Regions from separate parts of the Mycobacterium sp. NPDC003323 genome, predicted to be linked through region 1. Evidence: predicted binding sites of a transcription regulator. Region 1 holds the regulator's gene; each other region holds the start of a gene.
What was found. Region 1 encodes LexA, which represses DNA repair genes until DNA is damaged. Its sites were predicted from a motif close to CGAACANNTGTTCG; they were not measured.
Positions count from the first base shown of each region.

Region 1 (7,039 bases):
CGGACGCCACCTCGGCCATCGCCGCGGCCCGCCGGGCGGCCGGTGGGGAGCTCGGCCCGCTGGGTGCCGAGGAGGGTGCGCAGTACGCGATCGGTGCCGACGGTGTCGGTCAGAACTACGCCGGCGGCAAGATCTTCTACAGCCCGGCCACCGGTGCCAACGTGGTGACCGGTCAGGTGCTGGCCAAGTACGAGAGTGTCGGCGGGCCGACCGGGGATCTCGGATTTCCCACCGCGAGCGAAGCCGATGGTGGCCTGGCTCCGCAGAGTGCGGTGGTGCCGTTCGCCGCCGAGGACCAGCCGGTCATCTTCTGGACGCCCGATTTCGGTGCCGTCATCGTCCGTGGCGCGATGAATGCGGCATGGCAGAAGCTGGGCGGTGCAACCGGTGAGCTCGGCGCACCCAAGGCGGATCAGACCGAGAACGGCAACATCGTCACCCAGCAGTTCAACGGCGGGTCCATCTCCTGGGACTCGTCCACCAATCAGTTCAGCACCGAGCCGGCCGGCCTGCAATCGCAGTTGACCGGTCTGCAGGTGCCCGGCGCGGAGGCGCCGCAGAACCCGTCGGCCGCACCCGAGGCGGCGTCGGGCGGTGACGGTGACAAGTGGTACACGTGGCGCTGGTGGTGGCTGCTCGGCCTGATCCCGCTGGTCGGCCTGATCGCGGTGATCGCCGTTGCGGTGCTGCGCAATCGGCGCTCCCGCGACGACCGATTCGAGGACTACGACCGGGGTTACGGCGGCTACGAGGACCGCTACGACGGTTATGACGGCTATGACGGTCCCGACGCCCGCCGCGACGCGGAACCCGAGACCGGCGTGCTGCACGACGGTGGTTACGAGCAGCAGAGTGCGCAGAGCCCGTGGGCGCTGGTGCCGCCGGTCGGCGAGACCCCGCCGTATGCCAAGCGTTCGGCCGAGGCCGGTGCCCGTCCCGCCGACGACTTCACCGACGATCTCGGCGAGGATCTCGACGACGACGATCGGGACGATTTCGTCGACGCCGAGTACGTCGACGAGCCCGAATACGGCGACGAGCCCGAATACGGCGCTGAGCCCGAATACGGCGCTGAGCCGGAGCCGGCGGAAGCACCGCAGGAGCCGGTGTTCGACGAGGACGCGGTGGACACCGCGCCCACCCGCATCGAAACGCTGCCGCCGGAGCCGTCGGTACCCGAACTCGACGTCGAGCCGCCGACCGCGGTGGTCGGGGTCCCGCCGCTGCCGTCCTACGAGCCCGAGGTCCCCAGCGGCCGGCACGCGGCGGCGGCACCGGACGACGAGGCCGAAGACGCCGGTTGGACGTCCATGCGGCTGGCCACCACCGACCGCTACCGGGCCCCCGAGGGTTATCCGATCAAGGCGGACACCAAGACGGGTCTGTACTGGGCGCCGGGCAGCCGCGGCTACCGCGATACCGAGGCCGAGATCTGGTTCGCCAGTGAGGAGTTCGCCCGCGCGAACGGTTTCGTGCGGGCCGACTGATCAGACCTTGCGGATCACGGTGACGACCTTGCCGAGCACCACGGCGTCGTTACCGTCGATCGGTTCGAACGCCGGGTTGTGCGGCATCAGCCACACCTGGCCCTTGGTCCGCTTGAAGGTCTTCACGGTGGCCTCGCCGTCGATCATCGCGGCGACGATATCGCCGTTGTCGGCCACGTTCTGCTGACGGACGACGACCCAGTCGCCGTCGCAGATCGCCGCGTCGACCATCGACTCGCCGACCACCTTCAGCAGGAACAGTGAACCCTCGCCGACCAACTCGCGGGGCAGCGGGAAGACATCCTCGACGGCCTCCTCGGCCAGGATCGGTCCGCCCGCGGCGATGCGTCCGAGCACCGGGACGAAGGTCGGCTCCGGCAGTGTGTCGGAGCCCGCGACGTCGGTCGCGACGATCGGCGTCACGGTGTCGTCGGCGCCGCGGACGTCCACCGCGCGTGGGCGATTGGGATCGCGCCGCAGATAGCCCTTGCGTTCCAGGGTGCGCAGCTGGTGGGCGACCGACGAGGTGGACGTGAGTCCGACGGCGTCGCCGATCTCCCGGATGCTCGGTGGATAGCCACGGGTGGTCACCGAGGTGCGGATGACCTCGAGAATGGTGCGCTGACGCTCGGTCAGGCCGGAGCGTGCCTCAGGGGTGTCGCTGCTGTCGCTCATGGGGCTGAATGTAGTCGCCGCCGCACCGATAATCAAACATGTGTTCGAGGCGTGTCGCGTGTCTTCATCGGCGTCGCGGGATCCCGGTCGACCACAGCGCCCAGGCGATCAGCACCGGCTGGAAGAACAACCGGACCAGGCGCTTGGTGTCGGTGTCGAGGCCGAAACCGTCGGCATGGTTGAGGTACTGCGCGATGTTGCCCGGGAAGATCAGCACGAAGAACGCCGCCAGCAGCCGGCCGACCAGGACGCGGTCGCGTCGCAGCAGGGCCAGGCCGACGCCGAGGGTGATCTCGACGCCACCGGAGGCCATCACGACACCGTCGGCATCCATCGGAACCCACTTCGGCACCTGAGCCTGAAACTCTTCACGGGCCCAGAACAGGTGGCTGAGGCCGGCGAAGATCATCGCGCCGGCAAGCGTCAGGCGGGCGATGCTGCGCGCGCGGGTGGTGGGCGGCGGTGCGGGCACCTCACTCATCGGGCACCGGGCAGGTTGTAGGCGAAGGACTTCTGCTGGCGCTGCTTCATCTTCTCCAGGCACTCGTGATGCTTGCGGGCGTGATAGGCCAGCGGGAAATAGGTCAGCCGATCCGGCAGGATCCGGTAGGCCGTGCGGATGACGGTGTAGATGCGCTGCAGTTCACGCTCTTCGGCCGTGCTCCAGGTGACGCCGAGCTTCGCGCGCAACCGCGGATCGAGCAGCCCCACCACCGAGAGGTAATTCAGCCGCAGCCCGGGGCGCAGGATCCGGCGCGCCAGCGGGCGCAGGAGCGCGGGCACCGATGGCGGCAGGTCGACCTTGCCGGTCTTCATCTCGCCGATCAGTTGCAGTGCCTGCGGGGTGGCTTCCAGCCTGTCGATCCAGGACTCGAAGTAGGCATCCATCTCGGCCGGGGTCTGCGGGTAGTCGCGCATCGGCACGTGCAACAGCCGGGCCAGTCGGCGGTTGTCGCGTAGCAACTCGGCCTTCTCGTCGGCGGTGAACTCACGCCCCACCAGCAGCCGGCCGCCCTGGGCCGTGACGATGTAGCCGGTGGCGATCACCCACTGATAGGACTGCGGGTTCAGTGCGCTGATCTGCTTGCCGTCGGCGGCGCTGCGCATGGTGATCGGCTGGTGCATGGCGCGCACCCGGTTGCCCTCGGCGACGGCCTCGGTGCCGCCGTAGGTCCACCGCAGCACCGAGTCGACGGAGCGGATCGCGCGGCCACCCGGGTCGCCGTGGAAGGCCGCCGAGTAGCGGCCGGTGATCTCGGCGATCACCGGCTCCATGGCCTGCATCATGAACGCCGCCCCGTCGACGATGAGAAACGTCCAGCGCCCGGTGTGCTCGGCGGTCAGTGAGTCCAGCGGGACCAGCTCGGGCCGGCCGGCGTCTTCGGCATCGTGAACGGGTAGATCCGTGGTGGCAGTCATGACTGCGCGCACCTCCTCAAGGCTTGGGGCAGCGACGCTAATATGACCTATCGGTCGCATTCAAGTCGCGTTAGGAGGCTGCATTGGCTGCCGATAAAAGCACGTCACGGCATCGAAAGGCACCGAAGCAGGAGCGTTCGAGGGAGATGGTCGCAAAAATTGTGGACACTGCCGCGACCCTGTTGCGCAAGACCGGCCCCGAGCAGCTGACCACCAATGCCATCGCCGAGCGGGCCGGTGTCAGCAAGGGGTCGATCTATCAGTACTTCGCCAACAAGGAGGAGATCATCAACGCGGCCATCGAGAAACTGGCCGCCGAGCAGGCGCCCGCGATCGAGGACATGCTGCGCGCGGTCACCATGGCCGAACCGGAGGCCGCCATGGAGTCCTCGATCGACATCCTGATCGACTTCACGATCGCGAACCGGAGGTTGATCCGCTATCTCGCCGAGCGGCCCGATCATGTCCGCACGTTCGACAACATCTCCGGACTGAACGCGACCCTGCTCGCGATGGCGACGCTGCACATGGGGTACTACCGCGACCGGTACCGCAACGAGCTCAGCGCGCGGGCCCTGGCGTGGCTGTTCTACAACATGGCGGTGGCGACCACGCTGCGCTATATCGAGAGCGATGATCCGATCAGCCTCGATGAACTGCGCCGAGGCCTGAAATTCGCCTCCACCGGCCTGTTGGCCGGCGCCTCGGGCTGAGGCGCCCGGACTTGTCGGTGGTCGCCGCTATCGTTCGCTAACAGTTCGATCACGTGTTCTATCCATCGAACACATGATCGACTATCGTTCGAACATAGAAGCGAACACCAGCCACGAGGAGGCAGGCACATGACGATTCTGGAAGCGCGGAGCGACGTGCGTGACCATCGCGACCGACTGGACGCCGGCGCCGTCCGGCGCCGGGAACTCCAGCACCGGCCGTCATCGGCGGCCGAGGTGTGGCCGCTGCCGCGTGACGTGGTGGTCCGCCGCCGGCGCCCGCAGACCCGCCGGCCCGGGGGTGCCTCGCTCGGGTACCGGGGGACCGGCGTGCTGATGTCGCGGGCATCGCACCGCAGCCGGCCGATCACCCCGGCGGTCACGGTGCTGCTGGCGCTGCTGGCCGGCGGTATCACCCTGTGGCTGGGGCTGGTGGCACAGGTGGGCGCACCCGCGTCCGACCAGCCGATCGAGATGCCGACCCGGTTGTCGGTCGTCGAGGTCCAGGCCGGGGAGACACTGCACAGCATCGCCGAGCGCGTCGCCCCGGATGTGCCCGCCGACTCGGTGATGGAGCGCATCCGCGAACTCAACAAGCTCGATTCCGGCGCCGTGCGTGCCGGGCAGACCCTGATCGCGCCGATCGGCTGATCCGACGTGCGACGGTCGCCGGCCATGCAGGTACGCTCGGAAGCGTCAAATACGGTCCGATTGTGGTGCGGCAAAGGAGCAGTGATGCACTGTCCGTTCTGTCGTCATCCCGATTCGCGAGTCGTCGACTCCCGCGAAACCGATGAGGGCCAGGCGATCCGCCGTCGGCGCTCGTGCCCGGAATGTGGTCGGCGGTTCACCACCGTGGAGACCGCGGTGCTCGCGGTCGTCAAGCGCAGCGGCGTCACCGAACCGTTCAGTCGCGAGAAGGTCATCAGGGGCGTGCGACGCGCATGCCAGGGGCGTCAGGTCGATGACGATGCCCTCAACCTGCTCGCGCAGCAGGTGGAGGACGCGGTGCGAGCCGCGGGCTCGCCGGAGATTCCCAGTAACGAAGTCGGACTGGCCATCCTGGGTCCGCTGCGCGACCTCGACGAGGTCGCCTACCTACGGTTCGCCTCGGTGTACCGGTCGTTTTCCTCGGCCGACGACTTCGAACGCGAGATCGAGGCGCTGCGCGCCCATCGCGTGAGCACCTCGGGCTGAATCACTCAGTCGAGCCGACGTGAGTCCTCGGCCACGACCCGTCCGGCCACCTTCACCCAACCCGTGGGGTCCCACCAGGTACGGATCTCCGAGCCCTTGCCCTGGGTGATCAGCAGATCCCGGCTCAGATAATCGGTCATCCGCACCGCGGCGGCTCCCGTAGCCTCATCCTCGACAATTCCCAGGTGCGGGGCGAACATTCGCGAACGCAGAGCGCCCGCCTCCCGGTCGGTCCACGCCCACACGTAGTGCTCGACATCATCGCCGTAGTCGGCCGGGTCGGCCGCCGAAACCTGCTCGGCCGAATCGACATCGTAGATGGCGAGTTCGGGCGCCCAATCCGAGCGGGCGCTGATCGCGGTGAACTCGTCGTCGACATAGTCGACCTGCACCAGGCCCGCCGGCACCTGCAAAGTGCGCACCGGCAGTCCGCGCTGCTTCAGCCACCACGAAGTTCCGACGGTCGGGTGCCCGGCGAACGGCAGCTCGGTCGTCGGAGTGAAGATCCGCACATGCGCGCTGGCCGCGCCGGACTCCGGCACATCGATGAATACGGTTTCGCTGTAACCCAGTTCGGCCGCGATCCGCTGTCGGTCCGCGGGATCGACCGTCGCGGCGTCGATCACGCCGAGCGGGTTCCCGAACTCGCCCCGGGCATTGGTGAATACGCGTAAGACATCAACATCGACGGCCATGCCACGATCCTAATCTCGTCCTCGGCTCACGTGGCACTGCGCTCGTCGGCGCCCATCGCATCCAGGACGGCGACCCGGGTGTCCAGTGGGCCGGTGATGGCGCGTTCACTGATGCCGGCGCGCAGCAGTTCACGCAGCAGCTCGTGGTCGTACTCGGATGGCTGGGTGCTGTCGATGAACGCACCGACGATGTCGACGAACCGTTCGGGGTCGTCGTGAAACGGGAAATGTCCTGAGCCCTCGAAGATCTCAAGGGCAGAACCCGGCATGGCCGCGTGCGCCAGCCAGGCGTGGCTGACCGGGATCACCGAATCCTGTCGGCCCCAGATCAACTGCACGGGAACGGATTCGGTCAGATAACAGCGATCCAGCATGGTGACCACCTGGCCGCGCCAGTCCACCACCGCGCGCAGCGTCCTGGCAAACGCCGACGATGCCGTCGGCTCCGGCAGATCGGCCAGCACCCGCAGCATGTCGGGTAGGTCGCGGCCCACTCCGGTGGACCCGAACACCGTGCCGCCCAGGCGTCCGAGCGCCTGCAGTGCGGGAAGCACCAAGGGCAACCGCAGCAGCGCCAGCGACTCGCTGACCCCGGGAAGCGCCGCGATCCGCAGCACGGCGTTGACATCCTTGGTCACCCCGCCGGCACCGACGAGCACCAGCCGATCGACGAATTGCGGGAACTGGTAGGCGAACTGCATCGCGACCCCGCCCCCGAGCGAATGGCCGATGACGGTCACCCGGTCGATGTCGAGCACGCTGAGCAGATCGCGCATGCCGTTGGCGTAGGCGGCCACCGAGTAGTCTGCGCGTGGCTTGTCGGACTGCCCATGTCCCAGCAGGTCGGGTGCGA
Region 1 covers NZ_JBSFSB010000001.1:797,196-804,234, forward strand. Annotated here, with positions in the region: gene ACWDUN_RS03570 (sunset domain-containing protein) at 1-1,487, shown strand, start outside; gene lexA (transcriptional repressor LexA) at 1,488-2,162, opposite strand; gene ACWDUN_RS03580 (DoxX family protein) at 2,227-2,643, opposite strand; gene ACWDUN_RS03585 (oxygenase MpaB family protein) at 2,640-3,581, opposite strand; gene ACWDUN_RS03590 (TetR/AcrR family transcriptional regulator) at 3,728-4,294, shown strand; gene ACWDUN_RS03595 (LysM peptidoglycan-binding domain-containing protein) at 4,424-4,945, shown strand; gene nrdR (transcriptional regulator NrdR) at 5,030-5,491, shown strand; gene ACWDUN_RS03605 (PhzF family phenazine biosynthesis protein) at 5,497-6,186, opposite strand; gene ACWDUN_RS03610 (alpha/beta fold hydrolase) at 6,213-7,039, opposite strand, start outside.

Region 2 (7,039 bases), on a different contig from region 1:
TGACCACGAATTGTCGGAGAACATCGTGCATCTCGTTCTCGCCAAGGTCCCCGGCGGCGGCCCCGGAGTCAAAGGCATCTCCTTGTTCGTCGTACCGAAATACCTCGCCGACGGCACCCGCAACGATGTGGCACTCGTCGCGCTCAACCACAAGATGGGCAATCACGCCACCACAAACGCTCTGCTGAACTTCGGCGACGGGACCCACCGGCCGGCCGCCGACGACGCGGGTGCCATCGGTTACCTGGTCGGTGACGAGCACAAGGGTTTGGCGTACATGTTCCACATGATGAACGAGGCCCGGGTGGCGGTCGGTCTGCAGGCGACCGCGATCGGTTACGCCGGGTACAGCGCCTCCGTCAGATACGCCAAGGAGCGCATCCAAGGTCGTACAGTCGACGGCAAGGATCCGGTCCGGCCGGTCGTGCCGATCATCGAGCACGCCGATGTCAAGCGGATGCTGCTGGCTCAGAAGTCCTATGTCGAAGGCGCGCTCGCGCTCGGCCTTTACTGCACCCGCCTGGTCGACGAACAACGCACCGGCAACGACACCGACCGCGCACGAGCACACCTTCTACTCGAGGTGCTGACTCCCATCGCCAAGAGCTGGCCGTCACAGTGGTGCCTCGAGGCCAACAACTTGGCCATCCAGGTGCACGGAGGCTACGGCTACTCCACCGACTTCGACGTCGAGCAGGGCTATCGCGACAACCGGCTCAACGCCATCCATGAGGGAACACATGGCATTCACGGCCTGGACCTGCTCGGCCGTAAGGTTGTGATGCAGGACGGCGCCGGTCTCACGCTGTTGACCGAGCGGATTCACGCCACCATCGACAGAGCAGGTGCACACGGTGCCGCAGCGCAGTACGCCGCGGCGCTGCAAGAAGCGGTGCAGCGGCTGACCGAAGTCACCGCCGCACTGTGGTCGGCGGGCGATGTCGCCGTGACGCTTGCCAATTCGACCTTGTACCTGGAAGCCACCGGGCACATCGTGATGTCGTGGATCTGGTTGGAACAGTTGCTCGCTGCCGGCGACAAGACCGGTGACTTCTACGACGGTAAGCGCGCCGCGTGCCACTACTTCTTCACCTACGAACTGCCCAAGGTGGGACCGCAGTTCGACCTGCTGTTCCGCCTTGACCGGTCCCCCATCGACGCACAGCCGAGCTGGTTCTGATATGCCGCTGCCTGCCGCGCTCCTCGGTAACCTCGCGCTTCCCGTCGTCGCCGCGCCGATGTTCATCAGCTCGGGGCCCGAGTTGGTGATCGCACAATGCACAGCCGGCATCGTGGGATCGTTCCCCGCCCTCAACGCCCGCCCGGCTCCTGTCCTGCGCGAATGGTTGCAGCGCATCACCGCAGCACTCGCCGAGCACAAGGCCGCGCACCCGGAACTGCCGACCGCCCCGTACGCGGTCAATCAGATCGTGCACCGCTCAAACGATCGGCTCGACGAGGATGTGCAGGCCTGCATCGATTTCCGGGTCCCGATCATCATCACCTCGCTGGGCGCACGCCCGGATATCAACGCTGCCATCCACTCGTACGGCGGGTTGGTGTTCCACGATGTCATCAACAATGAGTTCGCCCGCAAAGCCATCGACAAGGGTGCGGACGGGCTGATCGCCGTCGCAGCGGGCGCCGGCGGCCACGCCGGGACCATCTCGCCGTTCGCCTTGGTACAGGAGATCCGAGCGTGGTTCGACGGTCCGCTGCTGCTGTCCGGCGCAATCGGGCACGGCCGCTCGATTCTGGCCGCCCAAGCCGCCGGCGCTGATCTCGCGTACATCGGATCTGCCTTCCTTGCCACCCACGAAGCCGATGCCGCCCCCGCGTACAAGGACATGCTCGCCGCCAGCACTTCGGCGGATATCGTGTACACGAACCTGTTCACCGGTGTGCACGGCAACTACCTGCGAGGATCGATCACCGCCGCCGGCCTCGACCCCGACAATCTGCCCGTGTCGGAACCTTCGGCGATGAACTTCGGCTCGGGCGGAAACATCGACGCCAAGGCGTGGAGAGACATCTGGGGCGCCGGACAAGGCATCGCGACGATCAGCGCCACACTGCCCACGTCCGCGTTGGTGGCTCGACTCCGCCGCGAGTACGACACCGCGATGGCCGACCTGGTGGCCCCGGCGTCCATCATTCGGGCGACCGAGTGAGGACAGGTCCGGCACCGCAGCGCGGTCGCATGGAATCTCCGGACTTGCGAAACACATTGCCTGCTAAATCTTTCCGCAGATACGTTTCGACGAACACGTTGTCCACGGATGATGGAAACCGGAATACTGCTGAGCACAGAGCAGGTTGACTGAGTCATGACGAAACCTGACCTGGGGAACTTCGGTGTTTTCGGTCTCTTCCAGCAGTGGAAACAACTTTCGGCCACCCAACTGCGGGATATCGAGGCACTCGGCTACGGTGCCATCTGGGCAGGCGGATCGCCGCCGGCCGAACTCGATTGGGTTGAGTCGTTGCTGGAGCCGACCGAAAAGATCACGGTCGCAACGGGCATCGTCAACATCTGGTCAGCCACCGCCGGCGCGGTCGCCGAGTCGTTTCACCGCATCGAGGCGGCACATCCCGGGCGGTTCCTGCTCGGGATCGGGGTCGGGCACCCCGAGCTGGTCACCGAATACAAGAAGCCCTACGACGCGCTCACCGAATACCTGGACAAGCTCGACGAGTACGGCGTGCCGAAGGATCGTCGCATCGTCGCCGCGCTCGGCCCGCAGGTACTCAAACTAGCCGCGCGCCGAAGCGCAGGGGCCCATCCCTACCTCACCACCCCGGAACACACCGCCCGGGCGCGCGCCCTTATCGGTCCGGATGCGTTCCTCGCCCCGGAACACAAGGTGGTACTCAACACCGCCGACGAACGTTCGCGCGAGGTCACCGCGGCGCACGCTCGAGCCGTCGGGCGCGACCACCTCGGCGTCTACCTGCACGGGACCAACTACGTGAACAACTGGAAGCGGCTCGGGTTCACCGACTCTGATGTCACCGCGCCCGGAAGCGATGCCCTGATCGACGCGCTGATCGCGTACGGCCGCACCGATGCCATCGCTGCCCGGCTCAAGGAACATCTCGCCGCGGGCGCCGACCACGTCCCCGTGCAAGTTCTGACCGACCCCGACGAGCTGGTTCCCGCTCTCGCCGAACTGGCCGGCCATCTCGGGCTCAGCTGATTCCGGAATCCGCAACCACGACCACGACCATCGCTCAGCCTTCCGGAAGTCGTCATGAACTCGCCGCCACGACGATGACGCCGGTTCGGATGCACGGTCGAGCACCAGCGCGTCGATCCCCGCAGGTGGCGCATTTGACGGGCCACGGCGAAGCCGCACGGGCTCGCGCCGAGGCCGACGGTGTGCTCGTCGGTCTCACTCGACGCTCGCACGCAGTCCGTCCTGTGTGTCTCTCCCGGCACGAGACAGCCACTCCCGTCGGCTTCAGATTTCCACACATTCCTCGGCGGCCGGCCGACAGGAGTTTATCTCGGCGCCGGCTGGCGAACCAATCTGTGGCGATGAAATAAGTTCTGCCCCTTTGGTTTCATCAGTCACATCGCCGCCGAAATTGTCAGTGGTAGCACGTATGTTCGAATCATGACATCGGATCTGGCTGCTGCGGTCGCCGCCTACACCAAAGGTGTGGACGCGCTGCTGGCTGCCGATGTCGATGCCTGTTCGCACCGCGATCTGCTTGCCGCGTTCGCCGATGTCGAAGAGACCACCCACCGAGTACCGATGGTCGAATACGCGATCCTGGCCCGCCTCCAACGCGAAGCCGGTCCGGCCGAGTTGGGTGCGACCTCATGGACGAAACTGCTGAGCCTGCGCACCCGAATGAGTAAGGGCCGCGCCCTGAAACTGCTCGCCCGCGCCACACAGCTGGCACCGCGGCGAACACTACAGGGGCAGGACATGGCACCCGAGTGGGAGCACGTCGCGTCAGCACTGACCCGCGGCGCCTTCGGAGACGAGCACGTCGAGGTGATCCGCAAGTTTTTCGACGCGTTGCCGGCCACGGTGGATCCGATCACCCGCTCCCAGGCTGAACAATCCCTGGTCGAGGCTGCCGCCGAGCTCGACCCACACTCGTTGACCGTCCTGGCGATCCGCCTGCTGGCATTGCTGCACCCCGACGGAGACGAACCCGCCGACGCCGCCGCCCGCAAAGCGGGCCTGCACCTGGGCTCCCAACAACCCGACGGCCTGAGCTACCTTTCGGGGTGGGTCACCCCGAAACTGCGGGCCCTGATCGAACCCGTCCTCGCCAAGTTCAATGAACGCGGCCGCCACCCCGGACGTCAACCCGAGGCCGAACCCGTAGACACCGAACCCAATCTGTTCGACGACACCGAACCCACAGACGCCGAACCGGAACCTGAAACCGTGCCCAATGACGGCACCGGTGCGGACAATTCGATCACCCCACCAGCGCCCGCCCCGCTGCTGGATCCCCAGTGGCGCACCAAGTCTCAGTACCTCCACGACGCCGTCGAAGCCGCCTTCGACCTGCTGCTGCGCTCCCAGACCTTGGGCCGGCTCAACGGATTACCGACCACGGTGGTGGTCACCACGACCTTGCAGGAACTGCAGGCCGGTGCCGGGTACGCGGTCACCGGCGGCGGCTCCTTGCTCCCGATGCGCGATCTGATCGCGATGGCCGCCGCCGGGGCGTACCACTACCTGGCGGTGTTCGACGGCCACACGTCTATGGCCCTGCACCTCGGGCGGGCTCAGCGTTGTGCCACCGGGGCGCAGAAACTCATGTTGTTCGGCCGCGAGCGGGGCTGCACCTGTCCCGGCTGCGACGCGGCGTTCTATGACACCCAGGCACACCACGGCGAGGCGGACTGGAAGCACGACGGTCAGACCAACGTCGACGACCTGACCCTGGCCTGCCGCCCAGCCAACCAAATGATCGAGGACACCGGCTGGACCACCCGACGCCGCTCCGACGGCCGGTTCGAATGGATCGATCCCACCACCGGCCGAGCCCACCTCAACAACCTGCACCACCCCGAACACCACCTCAGACCCCTGGAAGACGATCTCCCTCCGTAGCGTGGGCTCCACCGACCATCCCGCGCCGGCCGGCCTCCTCCAGCACGCTTTCGGAGTGACTGCGCACCGACACCGGCCGGGTTGCCATGCGCTGTCACGACCGCGCTGAAGCCTTTGAACGGATGACGTGCTAATAACGGCATCGGCGACCCCTGGCGGCGTCGCGGCGCTCATCGGACTGCAGCCACTGAAACATTCTGTGCTGGTTCAGGTTCTGAGAGACCACGCCGATCCAAGGCAGTGGCGCCCAGAAGGACGACGAGTCCGACTGCGGTGATCGCCGCGCCCACCCAGATCGTCGAGGTGAATCCAAGACCCGCGGCGATGGTCACGCCGCCGAGCCAGGCCCCGAAGGCGTTGCCGATGTTGAACGCGGCGATGTTGGCGCCGGAGGCAAGGGTGGGCGCGCCGGCCGCGTAGTTCATGATGCGCATCTGCAGTCCCGGCACCGTCGCAAAACCGAAGGTACCCATCAGGAAAAGTGCAATCACGGCGATCGGCTGATGATCCGCCCCGATCGAGTATCCGAGAAGCACGAGCGTCAGTAGCCCGAGCGCCCACGCAAGGGTGCGGGTCAGAGCGCGGTCGGCTGCTTTGGCGCCGAGGAGGTTTCCGACCAACGACCCGACACCGAAGAGAATGAGCAGCCAGGGAATCGTCGTGGACGCGAACCCGCCGACTTCGGTCAGCGTGAACGCACTGTAGGTGAACGCACCGAACACTCCGCCGAAACCCAGGATGGTGATGACGATCGACAACCACACCTGGGGGTGCCGGAACGCCGCGAGCTCGCCCCGCAAATGGGCACTGCGGTCCCGCCCGATGTTTGGCACCAGAAGGGCGATGCCGACCATTGCGGCGATACCGATGGCGGTGATTGCCCAGAAGGTGGAGCGCCAGCCGAGCTGCTGACCGAGCAGCGTACCCAACGGCACGCCAAGCACATTCGCAAATGTCAGGCCGGCGAACATCACTGCGATTGCGCTGGCGCGTTTTTCTGCTGCGACCAGGTTCGCAGCGACGACGGACCCGATCCCGAAGAATGCTCCATGACAGAGGGCAGCCACGATGCGGCCCGCCAGCATGAAGCCGTAGGTGGGCGCCAGTGCGCACATCAGGTTGCCGAGGATGAACAACACCATCAGGCTGAGCAGCACCCGCTTTCGGTCGAACCGGGTGACGACGGCCGTCAGCAGGATGGCCCCCACGGCGACCGACAGGGCATAACCGGAGATCAGATAGCCCGCCACCGGCTCACTGACGGCGAAATCGGCCGCGACCTCGGGCATGAGCCCGGCGATGACGAACTCTGTCAGTCCGATACCGAAGCCCCCGATGGCCAGGGCAAAGAGTGCGAGCGGCACGATGTAACCTTCCAATTTTTCTAGGTGCGTGCGCATTTATAACGCGTCTGCACTAGTTGCATACGCCTGCTATTACAGTTGCATACGCGGGATATCCGCGCAAGCTGGTAACCTGTGGGTCAGCTCATGATTGCGGGAGGCGCTGGTGGGAATTGCCGACGATGCGGTCGAGATCCGCGCCCGCGGATGGCGCACGCTGGCCGCATTGCACGGCCTACTCGACGCCGACCTGGAGCGTGCACTGCAACGCGACCATGGATTGTCCGTCGTGGAGTACACAGTGCTGGACGCCCTTGATCGCCAGGACGGCTGGCACATGCGCATGGCCCAGCTGGCCCGCGCAGCCGCACTCAGCAGCAGCGCAGCAACACGCCTGGTCAACCGCTTGGAGCAGCGCGGATTGCTGGCGCGCTTCCTGTGCGATGACGACCGTCGCGGGATTTACACCGAGCTCACCGACGCCGGGCGCGCGTTGCTCGCCGCAGCACGGCCCCTGCACGACAGCACGTTGAAGTCGTCGCTGGAGCAGGCCCGCGAGATTCCCGAACTGGCTCCGCTGGTGCACGCCTTGGGGGATCTGCACGCAGCTACATA
Region 2 covers NZ_JBSFSB010000030.1:13,782-20,820, reverse strand. Annotated here, with positions in the region: gene ACWDUN_RS29730 (acyl-CoA dehydrogenase) at 1-1,180, shown strand, start outside; gene ACWDUN_RS29725 (NAD(P)H-dependent flavin oxidoreductase) at 1,182-2,171, shown strand; gene ACWDUN_RS29720 (LLM class F420-dependent oxidoreductase) at 2,328-3,197, shown strand; gene ACWDUN_RS29715 (DUF222 domain-containing protein) at 3,618-5,081, shown strand; gene ACWDUN_RS29710 (MFS transporter) at 5,252-6,445, opposite strand; gene ACWDUN_RS29705 (MarR family winged helix-turn-helix transcriptional regulator) at 6,591-7,039, shown strand, end outside.
Region 2: ACWDUN_RS29715 (DUF222 domain-containing protein) is a predicted target of LexA. The motif match lies at 3,600-3,613, and genes of this name have one in related genera.

Region 3 (7,039 bases), 490 kb from region 1:
CGCCATCGGGATCGCCAGGCCCGCGAGCTCACCCGGCCACACCGCGCCGAAACCTCCGAGGAACAGCACGCCCCACAGGGTGCCGATGGCCAGGAGTGGGGCGAACAGGCCACCGGGCACCGCCGCCGCATAGGACAGTGGGCCCGCGATGAACCGCACCGCCAGGAAACCGGCCACCGTCCACAGGACCACCGAGTCGGCGCCGAGGATCAGTTGGTTCAACGTGTCACCTCCGCCGGTGGCGAGGGGGTCGACGAAGGTCGCCAATCCGATGATCGCCCCGATCACCATGGCCCTGGAGATGGCGCCCAGCCGGGGAATCCTGGCGGCGCCGTCCAGGAACGCCAGGACCAACCGGTTGTAGAGCACTCCGGCAAGACCGGTCAGCAGGCCGAAGGCGATGAACAGCGGAAGCCACGAAAGAGCGGGCGTGTCAACGGGTCCCACGGCGAAGTCGGGGTCATCGCCGGTGATCAGCCGGGAGCACCCCACCGCGGTCGCCGTTGCCAGGACGGTCGCCAGCACGGTGCGCAACCGAACCGACTTCGTCACCTCCTCCAGCGTGAACAGCACGCCGGCGATCGGTGCGTTGAAGGCCACGGCCAGTCCGGCGCCGCCGAGGGCCGCCTGCAGCATCCGGACGTCGGCGTCGGCGAGGCGGCCGCGCCGGGCGGCCTCGGCGCCGAGCGCGGCACCCATGTGCACGGTCGGCCCCTCGCGGCCCAGGACCAGACCCGAGCCGATGGCCAGCACTCCGCCGATGAACTTGGCGGGCAGCAGTGTCAACAGCGGCGGGCGGGCCTCGCCGCGGTGGACGGCTTCGACGTGCTGGATACCGCTGCCGGCGGCCAGCGGAACCCGCCGCACGATCAGTGCCGCGAGCGCCGCCCCGGAGGCGGCCGCGAACACCAGTACCAGCCAGCCCGGTCCGGGGAGGCGATGCGCCCATTCGGCCAGGCCGGCGCGCAGCGTGTCGGCGCGCTCCAGGCACCAGCGGAAGGCCCCGCCCACGAAGCCGATGCCGACACCGGCGACACCGGCGGTGAGACAGACCAGCGCCAGTCCCAGCGGCGAGTCCGACTCCGGCTGCGGTGGCGCCGTCATGGCGGTTCGACGGTTCTCATCGGCACTCCCTCGACGGCTACCGGACGATTATGTCGGGTGGGCCGCTGACACTTGTCAGAATTCATTGACGTACGTCAAATCCGCTGATAGCGTCCGGCGGCAGGACCTGAGGAGCTTGCCCCCGGCGAGCCCAGCAACGGGGGTGTTCGCGATGACGACGTTCTCCCAGACGCCGCCCCGGACAGCGGTGATCGGCGCGGGTATCAGCGGGTTGACCGCGGGCAAGATGCTCAAGGATTACGGCGTCCCGTACACCACCTTCGAGATGTCGGACCGCATCGGCGGAAACTGGGCGTTCGGCAATCCAAACGGGATGAGCAGTGCGTACCGGTCGCTGCACATCGACACTTCCAAACATCGGTTGTCGTTCAAAGACTTTCCGATGCCCGAGCACTATCCGGCCTTTCCGCACCACTCCGATGTCAAGGCGTATCTGGACTCCTACGCCGAAGCGTTCGGATTGCAGGAGAACATCGAGTTCGAAAATGCGGTGGTCTCGGCCCGACGGCGCGATGGCGGCGGCTGGCTCATCGAGGACCAGGCCGGTTCTGTCCGCGAGTTCGATCTGCTCGTCGTCGGCAACGGTCACCACTGGGATGCCCGGTGGGCGTCGTTTCCCGGGACGTTCACCGGTGAATCGATGCACTCGCATCACTATGTCGACCCGCAGACCCCGCTGGCGTTGACGAACAAGCGCATCCTGGTGGTGGGGATCGGCAACAGTGCGGCCGACATCACCGTCGAACTCTCGTCGAGAACACTGCAGAACACCGTCACGCTGTCCACCCGGTCCAGCGCCTGGATCGTGCCGAAGTACCTTGCCGGACAACCCGGTGACAAGATCTTCAAGACCACGCCGTATCTGCCGCTGTCCTGGCAGCGCAAGGCGGCGCAGGCGTTTGCGCCGCTGGTGGGGGCCGATCCGACCAGATACGGGCTGCCGCCGGCCAATCACAAGCTCTTCGAGGCCCATCCGACGCAGTCGGTCGAATTGCCGCTGCGGCTGGGCTCCGGCGATGTCATACCCAAGCCCAACGTTCGGTTGCTCGACGGCCACACGGTCCATTTCGAGGACGGCACCGCCGACGAGTTCGACGTCATCGTCTATGCCACCGGATACAACATCACGTTCCCGTTCTTCGATCCCGAACTGATCAGCGCCCCGGACAACCAGATCCGGCTGTACAAGCGGATGTTCAAGCCGGGATTCGAGGATCTGGTCTTCATCGGATTCGCGCAGGCGATCCCGACGCTGTTCCCGTTCGTCGAATGCCAGTCGCGGCTGTTGGCCGCCTACGCCGCAGGTCGGTACGCGCTGCCGTCGGTCGCCGAGATGGAGCGCGTCATCGACGCCGACCAGCAACTGCACGCCGGCCACTGCACCGACCGACCGCGGCACACACAGCAGGTCGACTACTTCTACTACGAGCACGACATCCGCACCAAGGAGATCCCGGCCGGGGTGCGGCGTGCGGTGATGGCATGAGGTCGCCCACCGACCGACGGCCCGCGCTGCGCAGCGACGAACGCCGCGACGCGATCCTGGACGCACTCGACCGGTGGCTGAAGGAATCCAGCCTGGATGCCATCAACGTCGCCGAGATCACCGCGCAGGCGGGGGTGACGCGGTCCGCCTTCTACTTCTATTTCGAGAACAAGGCCGCCGCGGTCGCCGCACTCATGGAACGGATGGTCAACGAGACCTTTGCCGTGAACGAGGAGTTCACCACCGGGGCCGACAGCCCGCGGGACCGCGTGTACGCGATGCTCGGTGGCCTGTTCGACACCTGTGACCGGTATCGGCACGTCTTCAACGCCATGCTGGAGGCCCGTGGCTCCAGCGCGACGGTGCGCCAGATCTGGGATGACGCGCGTAATGCCTTCGTCCCGTCGGTCGCCGAATTGATCCGCGCCGAACGTGAGTCACCCGATCCCGAGGTGCTTGCGGCGGTGCTGCTGGAACTCAACGACCGGCTGCTCGAACGGTTCATCCTGGGCGGCTCGCTGACCCGCGAGCAGTTGTTGGACGGCGCGGCGGCGGTGTGGCTCGGCACAATCTACGGACAGCTGCGATGAGCTACCGGGAGATCTGGTTCGAATCGTCCGGGACACCCTGTAGCGCATGGCATTTTCAGGCGCCGGTGGATGGCTCGCGACCGGCGGTGGTGATGGCGCACGGATTCGGCGGGACCAAGGACTCCGGGCTCGAACCATTCGCCCGTCGCTTCGCGGCCGCGGGATTCGACGTGCTGGCCTTCGACTACCGCGGCTTCGGCGCGTCGGAAGGCTCTCCGCGGCAGACCATCTCGCTGACGCGGCAGTTGGCCGACTTTCGCAATGCCGTCGTCTTCGCGTCCGGTTTGCCCGACGTGGATTCCGCGCGGATCGCGCTGTGGGGAGCGTCCATGTCGGGTGGGCATGTACTGCAGGTGGCCGCCGATCTACCGGAGATCGCCGCGGTGATCGCGCTGACACCGTTGACCTCCGGGCTGGCCGCCGGGCGCGCCGCGGTCAGTGAGCGAGATGTGTTGACCGCGCTGCGGTGGACGGCGACCGGGGTGCGCAGCAAGTTGTCGGTGGCCCGCGGCGGGACTGCGACGATGATGCCGATCGTCGGCCGGCCGGGGGAGGCGGGGGCGCTGACGCTGTCGGGAGCCTACGAGAGTTATCTGGCGATGGCCGGTCCGACATGGCGCAACGAGATCGACTCGTCGGTCGGCATGGAACTCGGACGGTTGAACGTCAAGTCCGCGGCGCGGCGGCTGCGGTGTCCGGTGCTGGTGCAGATCGGCGACTTCGACCGGTTCGTGCCTGCGGGCGCGGTGGCCAAGACCGCGGAGGCGGCCAGGGCGCAGGTCCACCGGTACGCGTGCGACCACTTCGACGTGTGGCCGGGAAATGCGTGGTTCGACAAGACGGTCGATGATCAGGTGGCGTTCCTGCGGCGGATGTTGAAGGCCGACGAGGTTGTCGAACTGCCCTCCTAGGAGCGACAATCGAGCGACTTATGTTGTCCTGAAGAAACTTTGGACCCATCTGTCGCATGAGTCACGCAGCGGCCGTTTTTGTCGGTGGTCGCCCGTATGTTCGGGTCATGAAGTCGGATGCGGTGGCGAGTCGGGAGTCGGTGCAGCATGCACTTGCCGACCGCTCCGCATCCGTGAAGGCCTTGCTGGATGCCGATTTTACGTGCTTTGACACCGCGGAGTTGCTGGCGATCCAGTCCGAGCGCGAGGAACGCGCCCGAGCCGATGCGGCGGTCGATCACCGGATCCTGTCCGTGCTGATGGATCGGGCCACCGCCCATGAGATCGGCGGGAAAACCTGGGCCGACGTGCTGTCCACCCGGATGCGGGTGTCGGGCGCCGAGGCCGGCCGGCGGATCAAGGCCGCCAAAGATTTGGGACCGCGCCACGCCATCGGCGGAGAGGTACTGGCACCGTTGTTGCCGGCGTGCGCGGCCGCACTGGCCGACGGGACGATCAACGACGGGCACATCCAGGTCATCCGTGACGCGGTGCACCAAGCTGCGAAGTACACCAGCCCGGCCAAATGCGCGGAACTCGAAGAGATCCTGGTCGCAGTCGCCGTGGCCGCAGGTCCGGAGACGGTACAGACAGCGGCCACGCACGCATTGATGCTGCTCAACCAGGACGGTCCCGGCCCGGACCTAGCCCGCCACAAGCGCGGGATCCGGATCGGCAAGCAGGATGCCGACGGGCTGACCCACATCAGCGGTTGGGTCGATCCCGAGCTGGCCGCCTATCTGGGCACCGCCTTCGACGCGTGGGCCCGCCCCGGAATCAACAACCCCGACGACCCCGAACCACAACACAATCCGGACCCCAACCCCCTCGACGACGACGCCGAACCCGCGCCGACGCCGCAGCCTGAGGCAGAGGCAGAGGCAGAGGCAGAGGCAGAGGCAGAGGCAGAGGCAGAGTGTGACGCTGAACCCGGCGCTGGACGGACGCCGGAGCCCGAACCTGAGGTGGCGCCCGAACCCGCACCCCAGCCCGGGTCTGGGTCTGATGGTGTGCCGAGCTTTGACGATCTGCCCGAGTTCGCGACCTTCGATGATCTGGCTGACCGGATGGACGCGGTGGCTGCCGCCGAGGCCGCTACGCCTCGCCCCGCCATCGACTTCCAGGCGTTGGCCGACCGGGCCGCCGTCCGCGACACGCGCACCCCGGCCCAACGCAATCACGACGCACTGAAAGCCATCCTGCGCGACACCCTGGCTTCCGGTCGTCTCGGCCAACACGGCGGACTACCAGTCACCGTCGTGGTCTCCACCACCCTGCGCGAACTGGAATCCGCCGCCGGGCTCGCCGTCACCGGCACCGGCACCCTGCTGCCCATGCCCGACCTGCTCCGCATGGCCGAGCACTCGTATCACTACCTGGTGGTCTACCGAAAACACACCGCCGAACCGCTCTACATGGGCCGTACCAAACGTTTGGCCACCAAAGCCCAACGCCTGCTGCTCTACAACCGCGACCGCGGCTGCACCCGACCCGGCTGCACCCGGTGTGCCAACCTCACCCAGGCCCATCACGCCGACCCCAGCTGGGCAAACGGCGGCTACACCGACGCCCCGACCCTGGCTCTGGGCTGTCCGCCGGACAATCGACTCGCCGAACTGGGCTGGACCACCAAAATCGACTCCGAAACCGGGCGCGTGCATTGGTATCCGCCACCATTGATGGACACCGGACAAGACACCATCAACCACCACTTCCATCCCGAAGAACTCTTGGACCCGGAACGTGATGAGCCGGGTCCGGAACCGGACGATGGAGTCATACTGTAATACTTACAGTCGGTAACTCAACGGATTGGGGTCCGGTCATGGCAGGCGTGCTCGACGGGATTCGCGTCCTCGACTACGGCCGGTTCATCGCCGCACCCTGGTGTAGTGCGATCCTGGCCGATATGGGAGCCGATGTGCTGCGTGTCGAGAAGCGCGAGGGCGGTGAGGACCGCTGGGTACAGGCGGTCACCGACGGCGGTGAGGGCGGCACCTTCCTGCAGTGCAACCGCAACAAGCGTTCCCTCACATTGGATTCCACCACTGCTGAGGGCGCCGAGATCACCCGTCGACTGGTGTCCCGCGCCGATATCGTGATCGCCAACATGCCGGCCGCCGGGATGCGGGCCAGCGGCCTGGACTACGAGACACTTCGCGCCGTCAAACCCGACATCATCCTGGCCAGTGCGACCGCCTACGGCGAGGGCGGACCCTATAGCGACAAGGTCGGCTTCGACGGCGCCGGCCAGGTGATGTCCGGCGCGGTGTATCGCCAGGGCCTGCCGGACCAACCGATCCGCACCGTGGTGCCCTACACCGACTTCGGCACGGCTCTGACACTGACCATCGGTGTCATGATGGCGCTCCACCACCGCGACCGCACCGGTGCGGGCCAGCATGTCGAGGGCGCACTGCTGCCCACCGCGCTGATGCTGTCGAACGCGTTCCTGATCGAGCGGGAACTGCTGCAGAAGGACAAGCCGCGGATGGGCAACAAGGGCGCCTCCGTCGCCCCGTGCGATCTGTACCGCACCGCCGACGATCAATGGGTGCTGTTGCAGGTGGCCGGCCAACCGATGTTCAAACGCTGGTGTCGCCTCATGAGCCGGGAGGAGTTGTTCGCGGATCCGCGGTTCGCCAACGACGACAGCCGTTGGGAGAACGGCGATGTACTCAACGACATCATGGCCGACTGGTGTGCCGACAAGACCAAGGCGCAGGTCCTCGATCTGCTGGAGAAAGCCAAGATGCCCGCCGCACCGCTGCATTCCACCCAGGACGTGCTCGAGGATCCACACATCGAGGCGATGGGCTACCTGAAACGTGTCGCCTTTCCTGGCGCAGCACGTGACGTGCCCATCATCGAGACGCCGTTCCGGATGT
Region 3 covers NZ_JBSFSB010000001.1:311,783-318,821, forward strand. Annotated here, with positions in the region: gene ACWDUN_RS01230 (ClC family H(+)/Cl(-) exchange transporter) at 1-1,104, opposite strand, end outside; gene ACWDUN_RS01235 (flavin-containing monooxygenase) at 1,277-2,611, shown strand; gene ACWDUN_RS01240 (TetR/AcrR family transcriptional regulator) at 2,608-3,201, shown strand; gene ACWDUN_RS01245 (alpha/beta hydrolase) at 3,198-4,112, shown strand; gene ACWDUN_RS01250 (DUF222 domain-containing protein) at 4,220-5,938, shown strand; gene ACWDUN_RS01255 (CaiB/BaiF CoA transferase family protein) at 5,977-7,039, shown strand, end outside.
Region 3: ACWDUN_RS01250 (DUF222 domain-containing protein) is a predicted target of LexA. The motif match lies at 4,202-4,215, and genes of this name have one in related genera.